DNA from 3 places in the Pseudomonas viridinivis genome. Region 3 is predicted to be linked to each of the others. Evidence: riboswitches for the same ligand, from Rfam matches in the RefSeq annotation. Region 3 holds a riboswitch; each other region holds the start of a gene.
The links. Region 3 has a riboswitch for cobalamin ahead of cobO (cob(I)yrinic acid a,c-diamide adenosyltransferase). Riboswitches for the same ligand answer to the same signal wherever they lie in the genome.
Positions count from the first base shown of each region.

Region 1: another riboswitch for cobalamin. It lies ahead of AABC73_RS15745 (CbtB-domain containing protein); the one in region 3 lies ahead of cobO (cob(I)yrinic acid a,c-diamide adenosyltransferase).
Region 2: another riboswitch for cobalamin. It lies ahead of AABC73_RS19715 (ABC transporter substrate-binding protein); the one in region 3 lies ahead of cobO (cob(I)yrinic acid a,c-diamide adenosyltransferase).

Region 1 is NZ_CP151076.1:3,337,222-3,344,407, reverse strand. Features, by position in the region: gene cobM (precorrin-4 C(11)-methyltransferase) at 1-688, opposite strand, end outside; gene AABC73_RS15755 (cobalamin biosynthesis protein) at 731-1,162, opposite strand; gene AABC73_RS15750 (CbtA family protein) at 1,140-1,841, opposite strand; gene AABC73_RS15745 (CbtB-domain containing protein) at 1,853-2,041, opposite strand; cobalamin riboswitch at 2,141-2,358, opposite strand; cobalamin riboswitch at 2,435-2,658, shown strand; gene cobW (cobalamin biosynthesis protein CobW) at 2,770-3,834, shown strand; gene cobN (cobaltochelatase subunit CobN) at 3,838-7,186, shown strand, end outside.
Region 2 is NZ_CP151076.1:4,194,222-4,201,407, forward strand. Features, by position in the region: gene AABC73_RS19680 (alpha/beta fold hydrolase) at 1-497, shown strand, start outside; gene AABC73_RS19685 (CatB-related O-acetyltransferase) at 498-1,229, opposite strand; gene AABC73_RS19690 (thioredoxin family protein) at 1,455-2,207, shown strand; gene tam (trans-aconitate 2-methyltransferase) at 2,204-2,968, opposite strand; gene AABC73_RS19700 (hypothetical protein) at 3,045-3,221, opposite strand; gene AABC73_RS19705 (hypothetical protein) at 3,263-3,439, opposite strand; gene AABC73_RS19710 (CDP-alcohol phosphatidyltransferase family protein) at 3,617-4,336, opposite strand; cobalamin riboswitch at 4,524-4,717, shown strand; gene AABC73_RS19715 (ABC transporter substrate-binding protein) at 4,901-5,917, shown strand; gene AABC73_RS19720 (iron chelate uptake ABC transporter family permease subunit) at 5,914-6,957, shown strand; gene AABC73_RS19725 (ABC transporter ATP-binding protein) at 6,954-7,186, shown strand, end outside.
Region 3 is NZ_CP151076.1:4,653,763-4,660,948, reverse strand. Features, by position in the region: gene AABC73_RS21715 (NAD-dependent deacylase) at 1-551, shown strand, start outside; gene AABC73_RS21710 (C40 family peptidase) at 626-1,306, shown strand; gene AABC73_RS21705 (C40 family peptidase) at 1,401-1,940, shown strand; gene AABC73_RS21700 (sorbosone dehydrogenase family protein) at 2,077-3,402, opposite strand; cobalamin riboswitch at 3,510-3,731, shown strand; gene cobO (cob(I)yrinic acid a,c-diamide adenosyltransferase) at 3,830-4,441, shown strand; gene AABC73_RS21690 (cobyrinate a,c-diamide synthase) at 4,438-5,733, shown strand; gene bluB (5,6-dimethylbenzimidazole synthase) at 5,730-6,380, shown strand; gene cbiB (adenosylcobinamide-phosphate synthase CbiB) at 6,377-7,186, shown strand, end outside.

The DNA of each region.
Region 1 (7,186 bases), 1.3 Mb from region 3:
GGTCAGCCAGAACACGTCCTACCAGAATCAGCGCCGTGCGCCGAAAGCCCTTCGCACGCACCTTGCCCTCGATATCCGCCAGCGTGCCCAGCGCCCAATCCTGATCCGGCCAGCTGGCGCGATGCACGACAGCAATCGGGCAGTCGCTGCCGTAATGGGGCAACAGTTCGGCAACGATCCTGTGCAGATTGTTGACCCCGAGATGAATCGCCATGGTGGCGCGGTGTTGCGCCAGACTGGCCAGTTCTTCACCGGGTGGCATTGTGGTCTTGTCGGCGAAGCGGGTGAGGATCACGCTTTGCGAGATATCCGGCAGTGTCAGTTCGGTGCCGAGCAAGGCTGCGCAGGCAGCGGTTGCGGTAACGCCCGGAATGATCTCGAAGGGAATGTTCAATTCGCGCAGATAACGGATCTGTTCGCCGATGGCACCGTACAGGCTCGGATCACCTGAATGCACCCGAGCCACATCCTGGCCTTGTTCATGAGCGGATTTCATCAAGGCGATGATCTGTTCGAGATGCAATTCGGCGCTGTTGCTGACCTGAATCGCGTTATGGCCCTCTAGCACGGCCGTTGGCACCAGCGATCCGGCATAGATAATCACCGGGCAACTGCGGATCAAGCGCTGCCCCTTGACCGTGATCAACTCCGGATCGCCAGGGCCTGCGCCGATGAAAAAAACGGTCATGGAAACTCCAGATTCTTGAGTGGAAGCGGTGTGTGAGGCGGATTATCGGCTATCGAGCACAGTGCTGGCCAAGGCAAATGTCGCTTGCCGATTATTGACCCGAGGAATAAGCAAGCGTGCAGCACCTGATCGACTGGCCAGCGCCAACGCTGCGCTCTCTGCAATCCCATAACAGCCGGTGTGCTCAAAGGCGGTCAACGAACGATGAGTCAATTGCGCTTCGTAGGGGTTGAGCTGCTGTGCACTGAATACAGTCAGCGGCAAGCGAAGCCGGCGAGCAAGCTCCAGCAGACCGGGCTCATTGCTTTTCAGGTCAATGGAGGCGAGGGCGCTGAGGTCTTGCAACTCAAGGTCATGACTTCGAAGGCTGGACTCGATCAACTCAAGCATCACGCCAGCGGAGCATCCGCGCTGGCAGCCGAGCCCGGCCACCAGCGTCGGCCGCGATTGATCAGGCTTGATCAAGTTCGGCATTGTTGCGGCGAAACAGCCAGGCGCTGATCACGCCCATGGCAATCCAGAACAGCGCGTTGGTCAGCAACGAGGCGATCTTGAACTGCGACTCCAGCGCTTCAGGCGCCAGGCTTTCATGCACCGGCGGTTGCGGCGCGCCGATGATATGCGGCACGACCAGAATCGCCACGCCCAGCACTTTGAGCAGCCAGTTCTTGCCGAACACGATCAATGCCAAAGCCGCTGCAGTCGATGCAGCAGTGCCGATCCACCAGATTTGCCGTTGGGTCAGGTCCGCTGCAGCAGTGCCCGGCAGTTCTGGCGGCAGGCCAAGTGTCGGCGCGAGGGTGAACACCGCAAAACCTGCCAATCCCCAGAGCACGCCCTGGGATGTCTTGCCCGGAGCGCGCAAGGTATACAGGCCCGCCAGCATCAGCGCGAAGCCGACCGCGACCACCAGATTGCCACCGGTCGTGGACAGAATGCGCTGCCAGCCATCTTGCGGAGACCAGGCCTCTTCATCGTGTACATGTCCAGTGGGCGCGTTTTCGGCGTGCTCGTGAACCTGTTCGGTTGGAGCGTTCTCGTAGGTTTCCGCTTGCAGAATCAGTGGCGCGACCCAGAAACTTTGCAGCAGGGTCAGGAACAGGGCGGCGATCAGGCCTGTAAACCCCGCCGTCTGAGCAATTCGCTTGAACATGGCGTCAGGTCTCAATGGCAGGGAAAGGCAGAACTGTGACGGGTGTCGTGCGCCGCATTGTGCACGGCATCAATGTGCGAGAAACCGGCGAAATACACCAGGCACGCGCCGAGAATGGCAGCGCTGATGGCGGCGGTCAGGCGTCGAGTCTGGGTGGCAGTGGTCGTGCTGGCGGTATGACTGGTTGTACTGATCGACATGGCGCTTCCCTCTTGGATGTCGGCAAGGTGAGGGGAACGCATGAGAGCTCCGCTGACAGGCGTCAGAAGAGATCAACAGCGCCCGCCCACCGCGGGTTTGTCAGAAGTTTCATGTCGGGCCGGTCTCCGGGCTTGCGAGGGATCGATTGCTCGACCTGAAAGCGTCACCTTCCCATGCCGTTGCCGGTCACAGTGGATCTGACTCTTCACTCGCTTACCGTTGCGGGGGCAGCGCCGGACTTGCACAAGCCATGAGGCCTGAACGCACCGGTTTCCCGTTTCACCCTGTGAAGGGCACCCGAACAAGGCGTACAGGAGAGCATGGGCCGGCGCTGAACGTCAATCAGTTCGCGTCGGACGCAGGCTTGTGATTGACCTGCCGATGGTCACTGCGTAGCCTTGCGGATTCGAGGTTCTGTGCGCTGCACGCTGCCATGCAGCCGGACAGCGCACAGCTAAGATGGGAACGCGGTCAATGCCGCGGCTGCCCCCGCAACTGTAAGCGGTCAGGTTCATTGCACAGCCACTGCGACAAGCGGGAAGGCGCCATGAATTGCAGGTGGACTGTCCACCCGTAACCGCAAGCCAGGAGACCTGCCTCGATCCGGGCATCATGCCCTGCAAATTCTCACTACAACCGGGCGGGGTGATCCGGTGGCGAATCCAGTCCTGTGCCTGATCACCGGGTTTTCGTCCTGTTTGCCCGCCGCTTCGCCAAAGGGCACCTGATGAAAACACTGGCCAAACTTCCCGTCACCATCGTTACCGGCTTTCTGGGCTCGGGTAAAACCACGTTATTGCGCCACATGCTCGACAACGCTGAAGGGCGGCGCATCGCGGTGATCGTCAACGAGTTCGGCGAGCTGGGCATCGACGGCGAAATCCTCAAGCAATGCACCATCGGTTGTACTGAAGAAGAAGCCAACGGCCGGGTTTACGAGCTGGCCAATGGCTGCTTGTGCTGCACCGTCCAGGAAGAATTCTTCCCGGTGATGCGCGAACTGGTAGCGCGTCGCGGCGATCTTGATCACATCCTCATCGAAACCTCAGGTCTGGCGTTGCCCAAGCCACTGGTACAAGCCTTCCAATGGCCGGAAATCCGCAACGCCTGCACCGTGGATGCCGTGATTACCGTGGTCGACAGCCCGGCGGTGCTGGCCGGCACCTTCGCTGCATTCCCGGATCAGGTCGACGCCCAGCGCAAGCTGGATCCGAACCTGGACCACGAATCGCCGCTGCACGAGCTGTTTGCCGACCAACTGGCCAGTGCCGACCTCGTTATCCTGAACAAAGCCGACATGATCGACGCCGCAGGTCTGGCTGCCGTGCGCGCCGAGGTTTCCGAAGAATTGCCACCAGCGGTCAAGGTCATCGAAGCCAGCAGCGGCCGTTTGCCGATCAGCGTATTGCTGGGCTTGGGTGCGGAATCCGAACTGCATATCGATGCCCGCAAGACCCACCACGATCACCACGAAGGCGACGACCATGACGATCACGATCATGACGCCTTTGACTCGATCTCCATCAAGCTGCCGCAAGCCGACGAAAGCCTGTTGCTCGATGCGCTCACGCAACTGGTGGTTGAACACGGCGTCTTGCGTGTCAAGGGTTTTGCGGCCATTCCCGGCAAGCCAATGCGCTTGCTGATTCAAGGCGTGGGTACGCGTTTCGACAAACATTTCGACCGCGCCTGGGGTGCTGACGAAGAGCGCGCGACCAATCTGGTGCTGATCGGCCAGAAACTGGACGCTGCGGTACTTGAAGCACAGCTGCGTGCTGCGGTTGCTGGCTGACCCATGCATTTACTGAGAACCCAGCCCGGTGGTTTTGTACCGGACGACAGCATCGCCGACCTGGGCCAAACCCCCGCCGAGCTGGTGATTCTCTGTAGCGGCGACTCAAGCCTGGCCTTGCTTGCCGAGGCCGCGCAACAGTTGCCGGATGATTATCCAAGCCTGCGTCTGGCCAACCCGATGCAGGTGCAAAATCATGCTTCGGTTGACCTTTATGTCGACCAAGTGCTGCGCCACGCCAAAGTCATCCTTATTTCCTTGCATGGTGGCATCGGCTACTGGCGCTACGGCGTCGAGCGGTTGATCGAGCTGGCCGGGCGAGGCGTGCAGGTCATTCTGGTGCCAGGCTGCGACAACGCGGACCCGGAGCTCACCGATTTGAGCACCGTCACCGCAGAGGACTGCCAGCGTATTTGGCAGTTTTTGCGCCAAGGCGGCATGCACAATGCGCTGGAACTGTATCGCTGCCTTGCGAGTGGTTGGCTGGGGCGGGATTATTCCTGGTCCGAGCCACTGCCCTTGCCGCGCACGGCGATTTATCACCCAAACACCTCCCGCGCTGAACTCAGTGATTGGCAGGCCGACTGGCAGGCCGATCAACCGGTTGTGGCGCTGCTGTTCTATCGCTCGCATCTTCAGGCCGCCAATACCGCCTTTATTGATGAGTTTTGCCTGCGCTTGCAGGCTCAGGGTTTGAATCCTCTGCCGATTGCCGTGGCGAGCCTTAAAGAGGCGGGCTGCATGACGCTGGTGGAAGATTGGCTGGACGAGGTTGAGGCTGAGTTGATCCTCAATACCACCGGCTTTGCCCAGTCCAGTCCTGAGGCGCCACACTTGCGGCCGTTTCGCCGCAATATCCCGGTCATTCAGGCCATCTGCGCCCAGGACAACGAACCGGGCTGGCGCGCCAGCGAGCAAGGCCTCGGCGCCCGGGATCTGGCAATGCACATTGCCTTGCCGGAGCTGGATGGACGCATCATCAGTCGCCCGATCAGCTTCAAGGATCTGGCGTGGCACAGTGAGCGCAGCCAGTCGGATGTGGTTTGCTACCGCGCACAGCCGGAACGCATGGATTTCGTCGCCGAGCTGGCGCGGCGCTGGATCCTGCTGGCGCGTTTGCCCAATGCGGAAAAACGTGTCGCCTTGATTCTGGCCAATTACCCGACCCGCGACGGACGTATCGGCAACGGCGTAGGCCTCGATACTCCGGCAGCGGCGCTGAATATTCTGCGTGCGATGCAGGCTGAAGGTTACCCATTGGAACCCTTGCCTGAAACAGGCTCTGCGCTGATTCACCAACTGCTCGGTGGCGTGACCAATGACCTGGACAGTCTGGATTTGCGCCCGTGTGAGCAAAGCATGGCGCTGGGTGAATATCTCGCGGCTTTTAAAACAATGCCAGCGGCCAACCGGGAAGCGGTCAACGTCCGGTGGGGTGCGCCGGAAGCAGATCCCATGTTTCGCGCCGGTCGGATGATGATTGCCGGTCTGCGCTTCGGCCTGACCTTCATCGGTATCCAGCCTGCCCGGGGTTATCAGGTGGACCACAGCGCGGTTTATCACGACCCGGATCTGGTGCCGCCCCATGGCTATCTGGCGTTCTACTTCTGGTTGCGCAACGTCTATGGCGCCAATGCGGTGATCCATGTCGGCAAACACGGCAATCTGGAATGGTTGCCGGGTAAAGGCGTTGGTTTGTCCGAGAGTTGCTGGCCGGATGTGGTGCTGGGCGCGATGCCGAATATCTATCCGTTCATCGTCAATGATCCGGGCGAGGGCGCCCAGGCCAAACGGCGCACCCAGGCGGTCATTATCGACCACCTGATGCCGCCGCTGACCCGCGCCGAGACATACGGGCCGTTGCGTAACCTTGAATTGCTCGCCGATGAATACTACGACGCCCAGCTGCTCGATCCGCGTCGCGCCCTGGAACTGCAACGCGACATCCTCAAGCTGGTGCGCGAGACCCACATCGACCGTGAGCTGGCGCTTGAGTCGGTCAATGACAGCGACGCCGCAACCTGGCTGCCGCGCCTGGATACCTATTTATGCGACCTGAAGGAATCGCAGATTCGCGACGGTCTGCATATCTTCGGCGAGTCTCCAAGCGGACGGCTGCGTATCGATACGTTGCTGGCCCTGCTGCGTATTCCGCGCGGTGACGGGCGAGGTGCGCAATCCAGTCTGTTACGCGTCTTGAGCAAATCCTTCGAACTTGGATTTGATCCTCTGGATTGCGATTTGGCGCAACCCTGGGACGGACCTAAACCTCAGGTTTTACTTGAAGTCAGCTCCGACCCCTGGCGAACGGCGGGGGACACGCGGGAGCGGCTTGAGCTTTACGCTGCCTGGTTGATAGAGCACGTTGTTGTAAATATTTCGTTTGAAATATCTAGTAAAAACAAAGATCTGAAGTTAATCGTTGATAATCTACGCGAAGTTGTTGCACCACGATTGGATGCTTGCGGGCCTGGAGAAATCCAAGGGCTGCTGGACGCGTTAAGTGGGCGCTTTGTGCCCGCCGGCCCGAGCGGTGCGCCAAGTCGTGGCCGTCTTGATGTATTGCCAACCGGCCGTAATTTCTTCTCCGTGGACGTGCGCAATCTGCCCACCACGACGGCCTGGCGTATCGGTTTCCAGTCGGCAAACTTGTTGCTGGAAAGGCACTTGCAAGACAATGGTGATCATTTACGTCAACTCGGCCTTTCGGTCTGGGGTACGGCCACGATGCGCACCGGCGGTGACGATATCGCTCAGGCCATGGCGCTGATGGGCGTGCGTCCGGTCTGGGCGACGGGCAGTCAGCGGGTAGATGATTTCGAGATTCTGCCGTTGAGTCTGCTGGACCGACCGCGCGTGGATGTCACGCTGCGGGTTTCGGGTTTTTTCCGGGATGCGTTCTCCAACCTGATTCGTTTGTTCGACGCGGCGGTGCAGGCGGTGGCGGATCTGGACGAGCCGGAGGACATGAACCCATTGGCCGCCAAGGTGCGTCAGGAGCGCGCCACCCTTGAAAGCACTGGCATGACCGAAGACGATGCTGCGCGGCAGGCGGGCTGGCGAATCTTCGGCGCCAAGCCGGGGGCTTACGGCGCGGGTGTGCAGGGCGCCATCGATGGTCGCTTATGGCAGAGCCGCGATGATCTGGCCGAGGTCTACCTGAATTGGGGCGGCTACGCTTATGGCGGTAGTGATGAGGGCACCCCGGCCCGTGAGCGTTTCGCTCAGCGCTTGTCGCAGGTCCAGGCGGTTTTGCAAAACCAGGACAATCGCGAGCACGACTTGCTCGACTCTAACGACTATTACCAGTTTCAAGGCGGGATGCTCGCGGCTGCCGAAAGCCTGAGCGGGT
Region 2 (7,186 bases), 460 kb from region 3:
CGGACCCGCGACAGCGGCTTATTTACGGCCACTCATTGGGCGGCGCCGTGGCGGTGGATCTGGCCGCTGAACTGGGACGAGACACCGAGAATGGCAAAGAGCCCGTACAAGCCCGTGGCCTGATTATCGAATCCACCTTCACCACACTGGCCGATGTCGCCACCGCAGTGGCCAATACGTCGTTGCCGGTGCGCTGGTTGCTGTCGCAGAAATTCGACTCCATCGACAAGATCGCCGCTATCCATATGCCGTTGCTGATCGTCCACGGCACCGAGGACCGCTACGTGCCATCGCGATTCAGTGAAGAGCTGTTTGCGGCGGCCCAGGAGCCGAAGAAACTCCTGCTGGTGCCGGGCGGTTCGCATAACAACAGCATGAGCCTGGGAAGGCAGGCGTATGGGCAGGCGATTCAGGCGTTGTTCAGAGCCAGCGAGGCGCCAGCCCATGCAGCGAAAGCCCCGGCGGGTGCCGAGGCTGACAACCATGCCGCGGGCTGATCACTGCGGATCGATATGGCTCACCGTGAACGGCTTGCTGCGCACCACAACCTGCCCCGGATGACTGGCCGGCGCAACGCTGCCGTTCAGTTGCTTGAGCAATGCCTGCGGGTCTTCAATCGGCAAACCGGCCAACTGCTGCGCTGGCAGGTTCCACCACTGGCTGGCCAGCAAGCCGTCGATGATGTCCTGATCGAAGCGATAGCGCACCACCTGAGCCGGTGAACCAACGGCGATGGCGTAAGGCGGAATGTCCTTGTTGACCAGCGATTGCGCGCCAATCACCGCGCCGGTGCCGATGGTCACGCCTTCCAGAATCAGCACATCCATGCCGATCCACACGTCGTGACCAATGGAAGTTTGCTTGACGCCATCGTGATGCGGCGCAATGCCGCCCAGTTGCTGGCGCAGGCCGACCAGCCCGCTGTGGGATGTCAGCCAGCTCAGTGGATGGGATTTACGGTCCTGGCCGATGGTCACGTTCTTGGCAATCGAGCAATAGCGCCCGATGCTGGAGACGTCGTGCAGCTCGGCGCCGCTGACGATATCGGTGTAGGCACCGATGGTCAGCTTGCGGGACAGAATCTTGATCTGATGCAGCTTTACGCCATGCTCCAGCGTCAGCTCGGTTTCACGGCGCAGGCCTTTGATCCCGCTGTCCAGACGACATTTGTTCTTCGAAAGCGCCTTTTTCAGCTTTCTGTCCAACAGCGCTCGCTTGAAGAAATTCATGGTCTGGTTCCACAGATGATTGGTGGGCTGGTGGCGATTCCACGGCATGAGTGGAATTTTCCTACGCAAGACTATCTGCCATCCCACACAAAGCTGGGAATCATCGCACAAGCCGAGCGAATCCCAAAAAGCTTGTTCACGGTACGAGGTTGTCGATTTGCAGACAGGTCATTCGACTATCCAAAGCTGCACCCGAATGAATGAACAACGACGAGGAACACGCCCATGAGCACTTATCCAGTCGCCCCACACGAACTCGACAGCCACCCGGTCGTCTCTCGGCAAGAGTGGCTGACGGCGCGCAAACAGCATCTGATTTACGAGAAAGCCTTTACCCGCCAACGCGATCAACTCAGCGCCGAACGCCGCGCCCTGCCCTGGGTCAGGATCGACAAGGCGTACAGCTTTGAAGGTCCCAACGGCAGACAAAGCCTGAGCGAGCTGTTCGGCAATAACAGCCAGTTGATCATCTATCACTTCATGTTTGGCAAGGATTGGGAGGAAGGCTGCACGGGCTGCTCATTCCTGACCGATCACATGGACGGCGCCAACCTGCATCTGGCGCACCACGACATCAGCCTCGTCGCCGTTTCCCACGCGCCATGGCAGCAGTTTCAAGCGTTCAAGCAACGCATGGGCTGGAAGTTGAACTGGGTGTCATCGGCGGGCAGTGATTTCAACTATGACTTCGGGGTGTCCGCCACGGCCGAACAGATCGCCGACGGCAGCGTCACCTACAATTACGAGCCCTCCACCGACCCCTTCGAGGAACTGCCCGGCCTGAGCGTCTTCTACAAAAACCCGGCGGGGGAGATTTTCCACACGTACTCAACCTACGCCCGAGGTCTGGACATTCTCGTCGGCGCCTACAACTATCTGGACCTCACGCCCAAAGGCAGGAATGAGGTGCAAATCATGGACTGGATGCGCTTGCATGACCGTTATGACGACCAGGACCCGACGGCGCCCCAGGCTTAGCGCGTCGCCACCACAAACAACCGTGGAAACGGCAACAATACCGTCCCGTCTTCCAGCGCCGGATAAGCTTCGCTGATTGCGGCGAGATAGCGTTCCAGGAACGCGTGCTTCTCCGTTTCATCCAGCGGTTCAAGATAAGGCCGCAATGCCGAACCCTTGAACCACTCGACCACCGCCGCATGACCACCTTCCAGCGGATGAAAATAGGTGGTGCGCCATACGTCTACCGAACTGCAATGGCCCTTGAGCAGCGAGTAATAAAAGCTCGCGTCATGGCGACCAGGATGTTTCACCGCAGCGATCTTGCTCGCCCAAGGGCCGTCCGCTGCCACTTCACGGGCCAGACGGTGGGCCGGCTCTTGCAAATTGTCCGGCGTCTGCACCGCTAGGCTGCCACCGGGCGTGAGTTTGCTGACCAGACGCGGATACAGCGCGGCATGATCCGCCACCCATTGCAACGAAGCGTTGGCGAGAATCACATCCAGTGGTTGCGCCGGATTCCACGCCGCGATGTCAGCCAACTCGAAACTCAAGGCCGGCAACCGCTGGCGCGCGTCGATCAGCATGTTTTCCGAACTGTCCAGGCCGGTCACTTGCGCTTGCGGGTAGCGTTCAGCCAGCACTTCTGTCGAGTTGCCGGGACCGCAGCCCAGATCCACCGCCGTCTGTACGTTCTGCGTCGGGATCGCCGCGACCAGATCAACCACGGGGCGCGTGCGTTGTTGCTCGAAAATTGAATACTGCTTGGCTGACCAAGGCATGGCGGCTCCCGTGCGGTGTTGAGAAGTGGAGCAGAGACTAGAACGTGCAGCGCCCCGAAACAATGTTCGGCCTGGATCAGCGGGACAAGAGCGTCTGCAACTCCAGCGCATTGCCCACAGCAAAACCGCTGGCGGTGTTATCGAAAATGCACCAACTGGAGCTATTTTTTTGCCGGGATGCAAGCAGGTCGCTGGCCAGTATTTGCAGCCGGGATTGTTCATACGCGCTCAGGCGCGAGGCGTAACGCTGCAAATGGCCAACGCCTGATGGTCGTGGCTGACTACCACGCTGGTTTAGCTCGGTACGCCCGAGCCATCATCACCCGCAATGTCCGGATCATCCGGCTCCACTTCATTTTCCTCGGCGTTGCGCACGTCATCGTCCGGACGGGCCTCGTCATCGGATTCCATCGGATTGGGGTTCGGCCCCGGGGATTGCGCAGCCTGGGTGTCGACAGGTCGTATGCTCATGTTGCCCTCGCAGAATCAGATCAATTGGGGGGTGACCTGATTTGGAAGCGGCCGCGTGACGGGAGTTCGGTTTATTGGATGACTGGTGTGAAATCCGCAAATACCGGATCCGTAGGACCGGCTTCGCCCGGAGAACGCCCTCCCGACTCAAGCCGGTCCTACAGGCTGTCGTTCGCTTCAACTACGCAACTTGCCCAACCACTCAAGCGAAGTGCGCCACAGGCAAATCCCCAGGAAATAGGCGGACATCGCGGACCAGACGATCATCACGGTCGGGCTTTGCGCCGGGTGGTCGATGACCAGCAAGGCGCTGCACACCAGCCAGATCGTGGTGACGGTGATGTTCAGTGGCATCAGGCGGCGGACGCGGAACGGGTGGAGGAACTTCATCCGCGTCAGGGTCAGCAGGGCCAGGCCGAAAACGGTCAGCAACGTCACCCACGAAGCTGGCGAGATGATGTAGACGCACAGCGCGACCACGTTCCAGGCGGCGGGAAAGCCCTGGAAATAGTTGTCCTTGCTTTTCATTTCCAGATTGCAGAAGCAGAACAGCGAGGACACCAGAATCACCGCAGTGCTGAGCAACATGGTGTGATCCGGCAAATCGATGTAGCGATAAATGAACAGCGCCGGAATAAACACGTAGGTCAGGTAATCAATGACCAGATCGAGCACTGAACCATCAAAGCCCGGCAGCACCGACTGAACATTGAATTTGCGCGCCAGGGAGCCATCGACTCCATCTACCACCAGCGCAAGGCCCAGCCAAAGCAGGCATGCCTTGGGCTGGTCTTCGAACAGCGCGATGGTTGCCATGAAGGCAATGACCACGCCGGTGGCGGTAAAAGCATGTGCACCCCAGGCTTTGAGCCAGGCCGTGCGTTGAGTCGATATCACAGGGGGAAATCTCCAGAAATAATACGGGCCGGGCATCATCATCGCCGATTTGTCACCGGAGCACTCAGCCAGCGTGCATGTATCGACCGACCATCGGCCGATAAGGTTCACCAACCGGTGAACTGCGAGCAATCTCCAGGCCAGGGACTCGCCCGCCGGGAAAACTTCCCCGTCGCGGTTGATATCCATTACCATGCCGCCCGTCGGTTCCCAAACGGGATTAATAGGGAATCCGTGATGGCCTCAGGGTCATCAAACGGAACTGCCCCCGCAACTGTAGACGCTGAGCCGCTCCATCGATGCCACTGGGTAAACCCGGGAAGGCCGGAGCATGGCGATGACGCGTCAGTCAGGAGACCTGCCGACATCAGGGTTGCACGAAAACGCGCCCTGGCAATTGACCCACCGGCGGGGTGTCCGGGGAGGACATCCGTCAGAATCGGTTCATCGCCGTTGCTGCCAGACCCTGCTCGACCGGCCCCGCCGCAGTCAGCAGCGGTGGCTGATGTGTTTCCTGCCCTTACACCGCCGTCCGGACATCCGTTCGAATGGAGATAGCCTTTCATGACGTTGCCTCGCCTTGCCGTACTGTTTGCCAGCCTTGGATGTTCTGCACTGGCCATGGCCGCCGGTCCGACGCACTACCCGCTGACGGTCGAGAACTGCGGCGTGCCGTTGACCTTCAAACAGGCCCCCGGCAAAACAGTCACCATCGGCCAGGCCGGTACTGAAATCCTCTACTCCCTTGGGCTGGCCGACAAAGTGGCCGGCACTTCGCTGTGGTTCAACGAGGTCCTGCCACAGTTCAAGGCGCAGAACGAGCGTATTCCGCGCCTGGCCGATAACGAGCCGAGCTTCGAATCAGTGATCGGCAAACGCCCTGACCTGGTGCCGGTGCAGTTTGAATGGATGGTCGGCCCGCAAGGCGCGGTCGGCACCCGCGAGCAGTTCAGCGAACTGAATATCCCGACCTACATCATGCCGTCGGACTGCGAAGGCAAAGACAATCTGGTTGGCGCCGATGGCACGCGGCTCAAGCCATTTTCCGTGGAAACTGTATTCAAGACCGTCGCGCAGCTAGCGCAGATCTTCGACGTGCAGGACCGTGGCGATGAGTTGAGCGCGCAGCTGCGTGCCGGTTTGACCAAGGCTCAGGTCAGCGTCAAGGCCAAGCACTTGACCGATGCATCGGCGCTGTTCTGGTTTTCCAGCGCCGACCTGCACATCGACCCGTACGTGGCCGGGCGCAAAGGCGTGCCGGATTTCATGATGAACACCCTCGGCCTGCGTAACGTGATCGAGTCCGATGAAGAATGGCCAACCGTCGGCTGGGAAACCATCGCCAAGGCCAACCCTACGGTGCTGGTCATCGCGCGCATGGATCGCCGTCGCTTCCCTGCTGACGACTTCCAGAAAAAACTGGAATTTCTCAAGTCCGATCCGGTGACCAAAAACATGGATGCCGTGAAACACAACCGCATCGTGATCCTTGATGCCGACGCCATGCAGGCCTCGGTGCGTATGTTTGACGGCATCAACGAACTGGCCAGCGCCATTGATCAGGTTGATCCGGGCAAATGAGAGCAGTGACCGGCGGTCAGGTTCTGCGCAGGGTCTGTCTGCACGCAGCGTGGGTGATCCCGGTATTGCTGGCCGCGATTCTGGCCGGCATCGCCATTGGCGAGACGCCGATCAGCCTGTCGCTGGTGTTTCAGGTGCTGGCCAACAAGCTGTGGGGCGCCGGTTTTGTGCTGGACCCTATTGATGAAGGCATCGTCTGGAACTACCGCCTGACCCGCGCGCTGGTTGCCGCCGCATGTGGCGCCGGGCTGGCGATTTCCGGGGTGGTGTTGCAGTCACTGCTGCGTAATCCGCTGGCCGATCCATATCTACTGGGGATTTCCGCCGGAGCTTCGACCGGCGCGGTGCTGGTGTCGATCATCGGCCTCGGCGCCGGAGCCATTTCCTTGTCAATGGGCGCCTTTGCTGGCGCGGTGGCTGCCTTTGCGCTGGTCGCCTTGCTGGCGCGCAGCACCGGAGCGGTCAGCGGCAGCGGGCAAATCATCCTCGCAGGCATCGCCGGTTCACAGCTGTTCAATGCGCTGACTTCGTTTCTGATTACCAAGTCGGCCAGCTCCGAACAGGCGCGGGGCATCATGTTCTGGTTGTTGGGCAACCTCAGCGGGGTGCGCTGGCAATCGGTGACATTGGCGGTGCCGGTGGTGTTGATCGGGCTGGCGATTTGCCTGTGGCATCGCCGCGCGCTGGATGCGTTCATGTTCGGCAGCGATTCGGCCGCCGCGCTTGGCATCCCGGTGCGACGTGTTCAAGTGGTCCTGATCGCCACGGTTGCGCTGGTCACGGCGGTGATGGTGTCGCTGGTGGGTTCCATCGGTTTCGTCGGTCTGGTGGTGCCGCATGCCGCGCGTCTGTTGGTGGGCGTGCGTCATGGACGGCTGATCCCGCTCAGCGCGTTAAGTGGCGCGCTGTTCCTGATCGCCGCCGACGTGCTGTCGCGCACCGTCATCAAGGGCCAGGTGCTGCCGGTCGGCGTGATCACCGCGCTGATTGGCGCACCGGTATTTGCCGTAATCCTGATCAAAGCCAAGGGTGGCCGATGAATAGCCTGCAAATGCCTGCGCTTGAGACCCGTGTGATGGCGTGTTCTGACCTGAGCTGGTCAGTCAAAGGCAACCTTATCCTCAAAGGTGTCAGTCTGGATCTGCAACGCGGGGAAACCCTGGGCTTGATCGGCCCGAACGGTTCCGGCAAATCCAGCCTGCTCAAATTGCTGTCGGGCATCAGACCACCCGACAGCGGCCGTATTCAGCTCGACGGCGAGGCGCTAAC
Region 3 (7,186 bases):
AATACATCGCGCAACTGGCCAAGGCCTGCCTCGGGGCGCAGCCCAATGAAGCGCATTACGCCATCGCCGAGCTGCAACGCAAGAAGCCCGAGTGCTGGGTGCTGACGCAAAATGTCGATGGTTATCATCGCGCTGCGGGCAGCCCGCCGGAGCGTCTGATCGAGATTCATGGTCAGCTGGCACCTGTTTATTGCCAATCATGCGCTGCGCAAGACCCACAATGGACTGCCAACTTGGACCGGCCGTTGCCGCCGCTGTGCAGTCGCTGTGGTGGCATTCTGCGACCGTCCGTCGTTTTATTCGAGGAAATGCTGCCGGAGCTGGCGCTGGAAACCCTGCATCAAGAGATGGCAAAAGGCTTTGATGCGGTGTTGAGCATAGGCACCACTGCAAGCTTCCCCTACATCCATGAACCCCTGTTCAGGACAAGGGTTTGCGGCGGTTTTACGGCGGAGATTAATTTGACGCCTACCGACCAGAGTCCGCAGATGGACGCTTTTTTGCAGTGCCGGGCGGTACATGTCATGAGCGAACTGGTAAGTCACATATAGTTCGATTGAATTTGCAAATGAGGATCATAGTTGGCATAGTCTCGCCACCTTAACAGTCAGCCACGGTTGTGCCCATGCTAGCTCGCTTCGCACCCCTCGTGCCTCTCGCACTCGTATCACTACTGTTCGGTTGCTCGGCCAACATGCCGGTATCTCAACAAGATACGCAGCAACAGCAGTACAAGACGCAGATCACTGCGCAGTCCTCCGTAAGCCGCTCCGATCGCTCGGTGTTGCAGGAAGAACTGGCCACTGAAGCCGAACTGGCTCAGTTTGCCGACAACAAGCCTTATCAGCTGCCAGTCCTGGCTGACAGCATCCTTGAGCGTGGCAAATCCCTGATCGGTACCCGCTACCGTTTCGGCGGCACCTCAACCAGCACCGGTTTCGATTGCAGCGGTTTCATCGGTTACCTCTTCCGGGAGAAAGCCGGCATGAGCCTGCCGCGTTCCTCTCGCGACATGATCAATATCGATGCGCCACTGGTTAAACGCGACGACCTTGAGCCGGGCGATCTGCTGTTCTTCAGCACTGCCGGTCGCGGTCGCGTCAGCCACGCAGCCATCTACCTGGGCGACAATCAGTTCATTCACTCCAGCAGCCGTCGCAGTGGTGGTGTTCGCGTCGACAGCCTGGACGATGTGTACTGGAGCAAGACGTTCATCGAGGCCAAGCGTGCCCTGGCGATGGAATCGCCAAATATCGCGCCGCAGACAACTGCAATGACCACGACTACGCTCAAGCGCCACAAGTAATTGCTACCGTGTTACGCAAAAACAGGCTATAAGCCTGTTTTGCTCATTTAGCGCCCTCGGCAAGCAGCCGCATCCAGCTCAGGTTGTTGTATCCATGTCGATTACGATACGCCTCGCGGTCATTACTCTTGCTGCCTTGCTCGGCGCGTGCGCCAGCGCGCCTCCGCCTCCTCAGCCCCGGATCGTTCAGCGCCCGGTGCTTGCGGCGCCCCCCGAAGTTTTCTCCCCGGCTATCGAAGACGTGATGTTTCGCGCTCTCGGTCTGGTCGGCACGCCTTATCACTGGGGCGGCAACACTCCTGATTCCGGTTTTGATTGCAGCGGTCTGATCGGTTACGTCTACCGTGACGCGGCAGGCATTGCGCTGCCTCGTTCGACCCGCGACATGATCGGCATGCGTGCGCCGAACGTGGGCCGTGAACAATTGCAGACCGGCGACCTGGTGTTCTTCGCCACTGGCGGTGGTTCGCAGGTCAGCCATGCGGGGATTTACGTCGGGGAAGGGCGTTTCGTGCATGCGCCAGCCACGGGCGGCACGGTCAAGCTGGACAGCCTCGACAAGCCGTATTGGCAGCGCGCTTACCTGAACGCCAAGCGCGTGATTCAGCCGTCGAGTCTGGCGCGTAATCCGTAAGAAAGATTGCCTATCGGCTGTCCTGTGGGAGCGAGCTTGCTCGCGAAGAGGTCGGCCGGTTCAGACGCTGTTCCGCCGTCTGCTCCATCGCCTTCGCAAGCAAGCTTGCTCCCACACAGTCTGCACAGGTATTGATTTATTGCGCCGTCGCCGCAGTCACCCGCCAGATCTTGTTCCCCACGTCATCCGCCACCAGCAAACCACCCTGATGATCATTGACCACGCCGACCGGGCGACCCTGGGCTTTTTCGTCGGCATTCAGGAAGCCGGTCAGCAGGTCAATCGGCGCGCCGCTTGGCTTGCCGCCGCTGAATGGCACGAACAGGACTTTGTAGCCGCTGTGCGGTTTGCGGTTCCAGGAGCCATGCTGGCCGATGAACACGCCTTCATTGAACGGCGCCGGCAACGTCTTGCCATCGGCGAACACCAGGCCAAGTGACGCGGTATGCGGACCGACTGCGTAGTCCGGGGCGATGGCCTTGGCCACCAATTCCGGATTCTGCGGCGTCACGCGCACGTCCACATGCTGGCCATAGTAGCTGAACGGCCAGCCGTAGAAAGCCCCGTCCTGCACTGAGGTGATGTAATCCGGCACCAGATCGCTGCCGATTTCGTCACGCTCGTTGACCGCCGTCCAGAGTTTGCCGGTGGTGGGTTCCCAATCCATGCCGTTGGGGTTGCGCAAGCCCGACGCAAAGATGCGGTGGGAGCCACTCGCGGCGTCCACTTCCCAGATCGCCGCGCGACCTTCTTCGGCGGCCAGGCCGTTCTCGGCGACGTTGCTGTTGGAGCCGACCGTCACATACAGCTTGCTGCCGTCCTTGCTGGCGATAACGTTCTTGGTCCAGTGGTGATTCAGCGTGCCGCCGGGCAGATCGACGACTTTGGTCGGCTGCGCGCTGATCGAGGTCTGGCCTTCCTGATACGGGAAGCTGATGAGGCGGTCGGTGTCGGCCACATACAGCTTGTTGCCCACCAGCGTCATGCCGAACGGCGAGTTGAGGTTTTCCAGGAATACCGTGCGGGTTTCGGCAACGCCGTCGTGGTCCTTGTCGCGCAGCAAGGTGATGCGATTCGGGCTTGGAACACCGGCGCCGGCGCGGCCCATGACCTTGCCCATAACCCAGCCGCGAACGCCTTTATTATCGTCAGGCTTGGGCGGCGAATTGGTTTCCGCTACCAGCACGTCGCCATTAGGCAGCACGTACAGCCAGCGCGGGTGGTCCAGATGCTCGGCAAAAGCGGCGACCTGCGTGCCTTTGGCGGCGATAGGCTTGGCGTCTTTTTCCCAGCCCACCGCCGGCGCTATGTTGACGGTCGGGATCAGCGTCTTGTTCGGTTCCGGCAACTTGGGGGACGGCCCGGTGCCGTCGGTGACTTGCAGGGTCGAAGATTCGCCGCAGGCCGCCAGGCCTCCCGCAACCAGTAGCAAAACCGCGAACTGTGGTCTGAGCGTAAACATGATCGATCTCCATAACGGGCAGTGGTCCAGTAATAGATAGAGAAGTCTGGGCTTTCGAGGTTCAACCCGATGCTGAGTTGATTGACGCTCAAACCTCAACGCTCTAACCTGCGCCCTTTGTTTCAGGTGCTCAAAATCCCCGGATTGCTTGAGTGAAACAGGGAAACCGGTAAGGACGCCCATGGCGACCAATCCCGGTGCTGCCCCCGCAACGGTAGATGAGTGAAGCTGTGCTTCATGCCACTGTGTCCGCAAGGACATGGGAAGGCGCACAGTCGGGATTTTCCCGCTCATGAGCCCGGAGACCGGCCTGATCCATTCAATAGCATCACGGCGGGCGATGCTCTGGGCATGACGAAAGTCGTGCTGCCAGTCATTTTCTATTGCCAGCCGTCTGCTTTCGCGTGCCCTCAAGCGGAGAGCTGAGATGAACGAATCCCCCGAACGTGACGAACGCCATTTGGCGCGCATGCTGCGCAAAAAAGCCGTGATGGACGAGCGTATCGCCAGCGCACCCAATGAATGCGGGCTGTTGCTGGTTCTGACCGGTAACGGCAAAGGCAAAAGCAGTTCTGCATTCGGCATGTTGGCCCGGGCAATGGGCCACGGCATGCAGTGCGGCGTCGTGCAGTTCATCAAAGGCAGCAACAGCACCGGCGAGGAGTTCTTCTTCCGGCGTTTCCCCGAGCAGGTTCGCTATCACGTGATGGGCGAGGGCTACACTTGGGAAACCCAGGACCGCCAGCGTGATATCGCCGCCGCCGAAGCCGCGTGGGAAGTTTCCCTGGAAATGCTGCGTGATCCGGCCATTGGTATGGTGATCCTCGACGAACTGAATATCGCCCTCAAGCACGGTTATCTGGACATCGAGCGGGTGCTTGGCGACCTGCAAGCCCGCCCGCCGATGCAGCACGTGATCGTCACCGGCCGTGGCGCCAAACCGGAAATGATCGACATGGCCGATACCGTGTCTGAAATCACCGTGGTCAAACATGCCTTCCAGGCCGGTATCCGCGCGCAAAAAGGCATCGAGTTGTGAGTGAACCGCGTCATTGTCCGGCGGTTCTGATCGCCGCACCGGCTTCCGGCCAGGGCAAAACCACCGTCACCGCCGCGCTGGCCCGTTTGCATCGCAATCAGGGCCGCAAGGTTCGCGTGTTCAAGTGCGGCCCGGATTTTCTCGACCCGATGATTCTGGAGCGCGCCAGCGGTGCGCCTGTTTATCAGCTGGATTTGTGGATGGTCGGTGCCGATGAAAGCCGCCGCCTGTTGTGGCAGGCGGCGGGTGAAGCCGACCTGATCCTGATCGAAGGCGTGATGGGCCTGTTTGACGGCACGCCTTCCAGCGCAGATCTGGCGCGTTATTTCGGCGTACCGGTGCTGGGCGTCATCGATGGCACGGCCATGGCCCAGACCTTCGGCGCGCTGGCGTTGGGTCTGGCGCGCTATCAGCCGGACCTGCCGTTCGCTGGCGTTCTGGCCAACCGGGTCGGCACCGTACGGCATGCGCAATTGCTCGAAGGCAGCCTCACCGAAGGCCTGCGCTGGTACGGCGCGTTGTCTCGGGAAACCGGGATCGAACTGCCAAGCCGGCATCTGGGACTGGTGCAGGCCAGCGAGCTGAATGATCTGGATCTGCGTCTGGATGCCGCCGCCGCAGCGCTGGCCAGCACTTGCGAAGTTGAACTGCCGCCTGCGGTGACCTTCGCCGCGCCGGACCTTGTCCCGGCCGAACCTTTGCTGGAAGGCGTGACCATTGCCGTCGCCCATGACGAAGCCTTTGCGTTCACTTACGGCGCCAGCCTGGATCTGCTGCGCGCCATGGGTGCGCAGCTGGTGTTCTTCTCGCCGATCCGCGATTCAGTGCTGCCGCCTGCCGACAGCCTGTATCTGCCCGGTGGTTACCCGGAACTGCACCACCTGGCCTTGAGCCAGAACGCGTCGATGCTTAACGCAATTCGCCAGCATCATCAGGCGGGCAAACCGTTGCTGGCCGAGTGTGGCGGCATGTTGTATCTGCTGGACGCCTTGACCGATGTCGACGGCCAGCGCGCCGAGCTGGTGGGCTTGCTCGCCGGTGAAGCGGTCATGCAAAAGCGTCTCGCCGCATTGGCGCTGCAAACAGTCGCGCTGCCGGAAGGCGAGCTGCGCGGCCATACCTATCACCATTCGCTGACCAGCACCGAATTGCAGCCCATCGCCCGCGGCATCAGCCCCAACGGCGGGCGCGGCGCGGAAGCGGTCTATCGCGACGGGCGTATGACGGCGTCCTACGTGCACTTTTATTTCCCATCCAATCCTCAAGCGGTTGCGGCGCTTTTCAAGCCATGAATGACCAAGCCTTCAGCGCCGATGAGCGCGCTGCGGTGTATCGCGCCATTGCCGAACGCCGGGACATGCGTCACTTCAGCGGCGGTACGGTCGCGCCGGAACTGCTGGCGCGGCTGCTCGGTGCGGCGCATCAGGCGCCCAGTGTCGGCTTGATGCAGCCGTGGCGTTTTATTCGCATTACCGACCGGGCCTTGCGTTCGCAGATCAAGGCGCAGGTCGAGCAGGAACGGATGCGCACCGCCGAAGCGATGGGCGAGCGTGCCGACGATTTCATGAAGCTCAAGGTCGAGGGCATCGACGATTGCGCGGAAGTGCTGGTCGCGGCGCTGATGGATGATCGTGAGAAACACATCTTTGGCCGCCGCACGTTACCGGAAATGGACCTGGCTTCGTTGTCTTGCGCCATTCAGAACCTGTGGCTGGCGGCCCGGGCCGAAGGGCTGGGCATGGGCTGGGTGTCGTTGTTCGAACCCCAGGCGTTGGCTGATCTGTTGAACATGCCGGCCGGTGCCAAGCCGCTGGCGGTGCTGTGCCTGGGGCCGGTCAGCGAATTTTACCCGGCACCGATGCTGGTCATGGAAGGCTGGACGCAAGAACGTCCGCTCGACGAAATGCTCTACGAGAATCAATGGGGAGTCAGGCAATGAGTGTGGCGCTGTTGAGCGTCGCCGGTGTGGCGCTGGATGCGTTGCTGGGCGAGCCGAAGCGGTCGCATCCGCTGGTGGCCTTTGGGCGGTTTGCCGATCGCATCGAGCGGCGCTTCAATTCCGGCGGACGCGGCTGGCGCAGCCATGGCGTCACGGCCTGGTTTCTGGCCGTGGTGCCGTTGACGTTGCTGGCCACGGCGTTGAGCTGGTTGCCATACATAGGCTGGCTGGTGGAAATTCTCGCGCTGTATTGCGCACTTGGCCTGCGCAGCCTTGGCGAGCACGTCGAGCCGGTAGCCCAAGCGTTGCGCGCCGACGATCTTGACGAGGCGCGGCGGCGGGTCGGCTATCTGGTCAGCCGCCAGACTTCGGAACTGGATGCGACTGAAGTGGCCCGTGCGGCCACCGAATCCGTGCTGGAAAATGGCAGCGACGCCGTGTTTGCCGCGCTGTTCTGGTTTGCTGTCGCCGGTGCGCCGGGCGTCGTGTTGTATCGATTGAGCAATACGCTTGATGCAATGTGGGGCTATCGCAACGAGCGCTTCGAGCGTTTCGGTTGGGCAGCGGCCAAAATCGATGATTTGCTTAACTACATTCCTGCGCGTCTGGTGGCATTGACCTACGCGCTATTGGGCAAGACCCGACTCGCGTTGCGCTGCTGGCGAACCCAGGGTCCGACCTGGGACAGCCCCAATGCCGGTCCGGTGATGGCGGCGGGCGCCGGTGCGCTGGGTGTCGAACTCGGCGGCGCGGCGATTTATCACGGCGAGCTGCATCAGCGTCCGCAGTTGGGCGAAGGTGTGCCC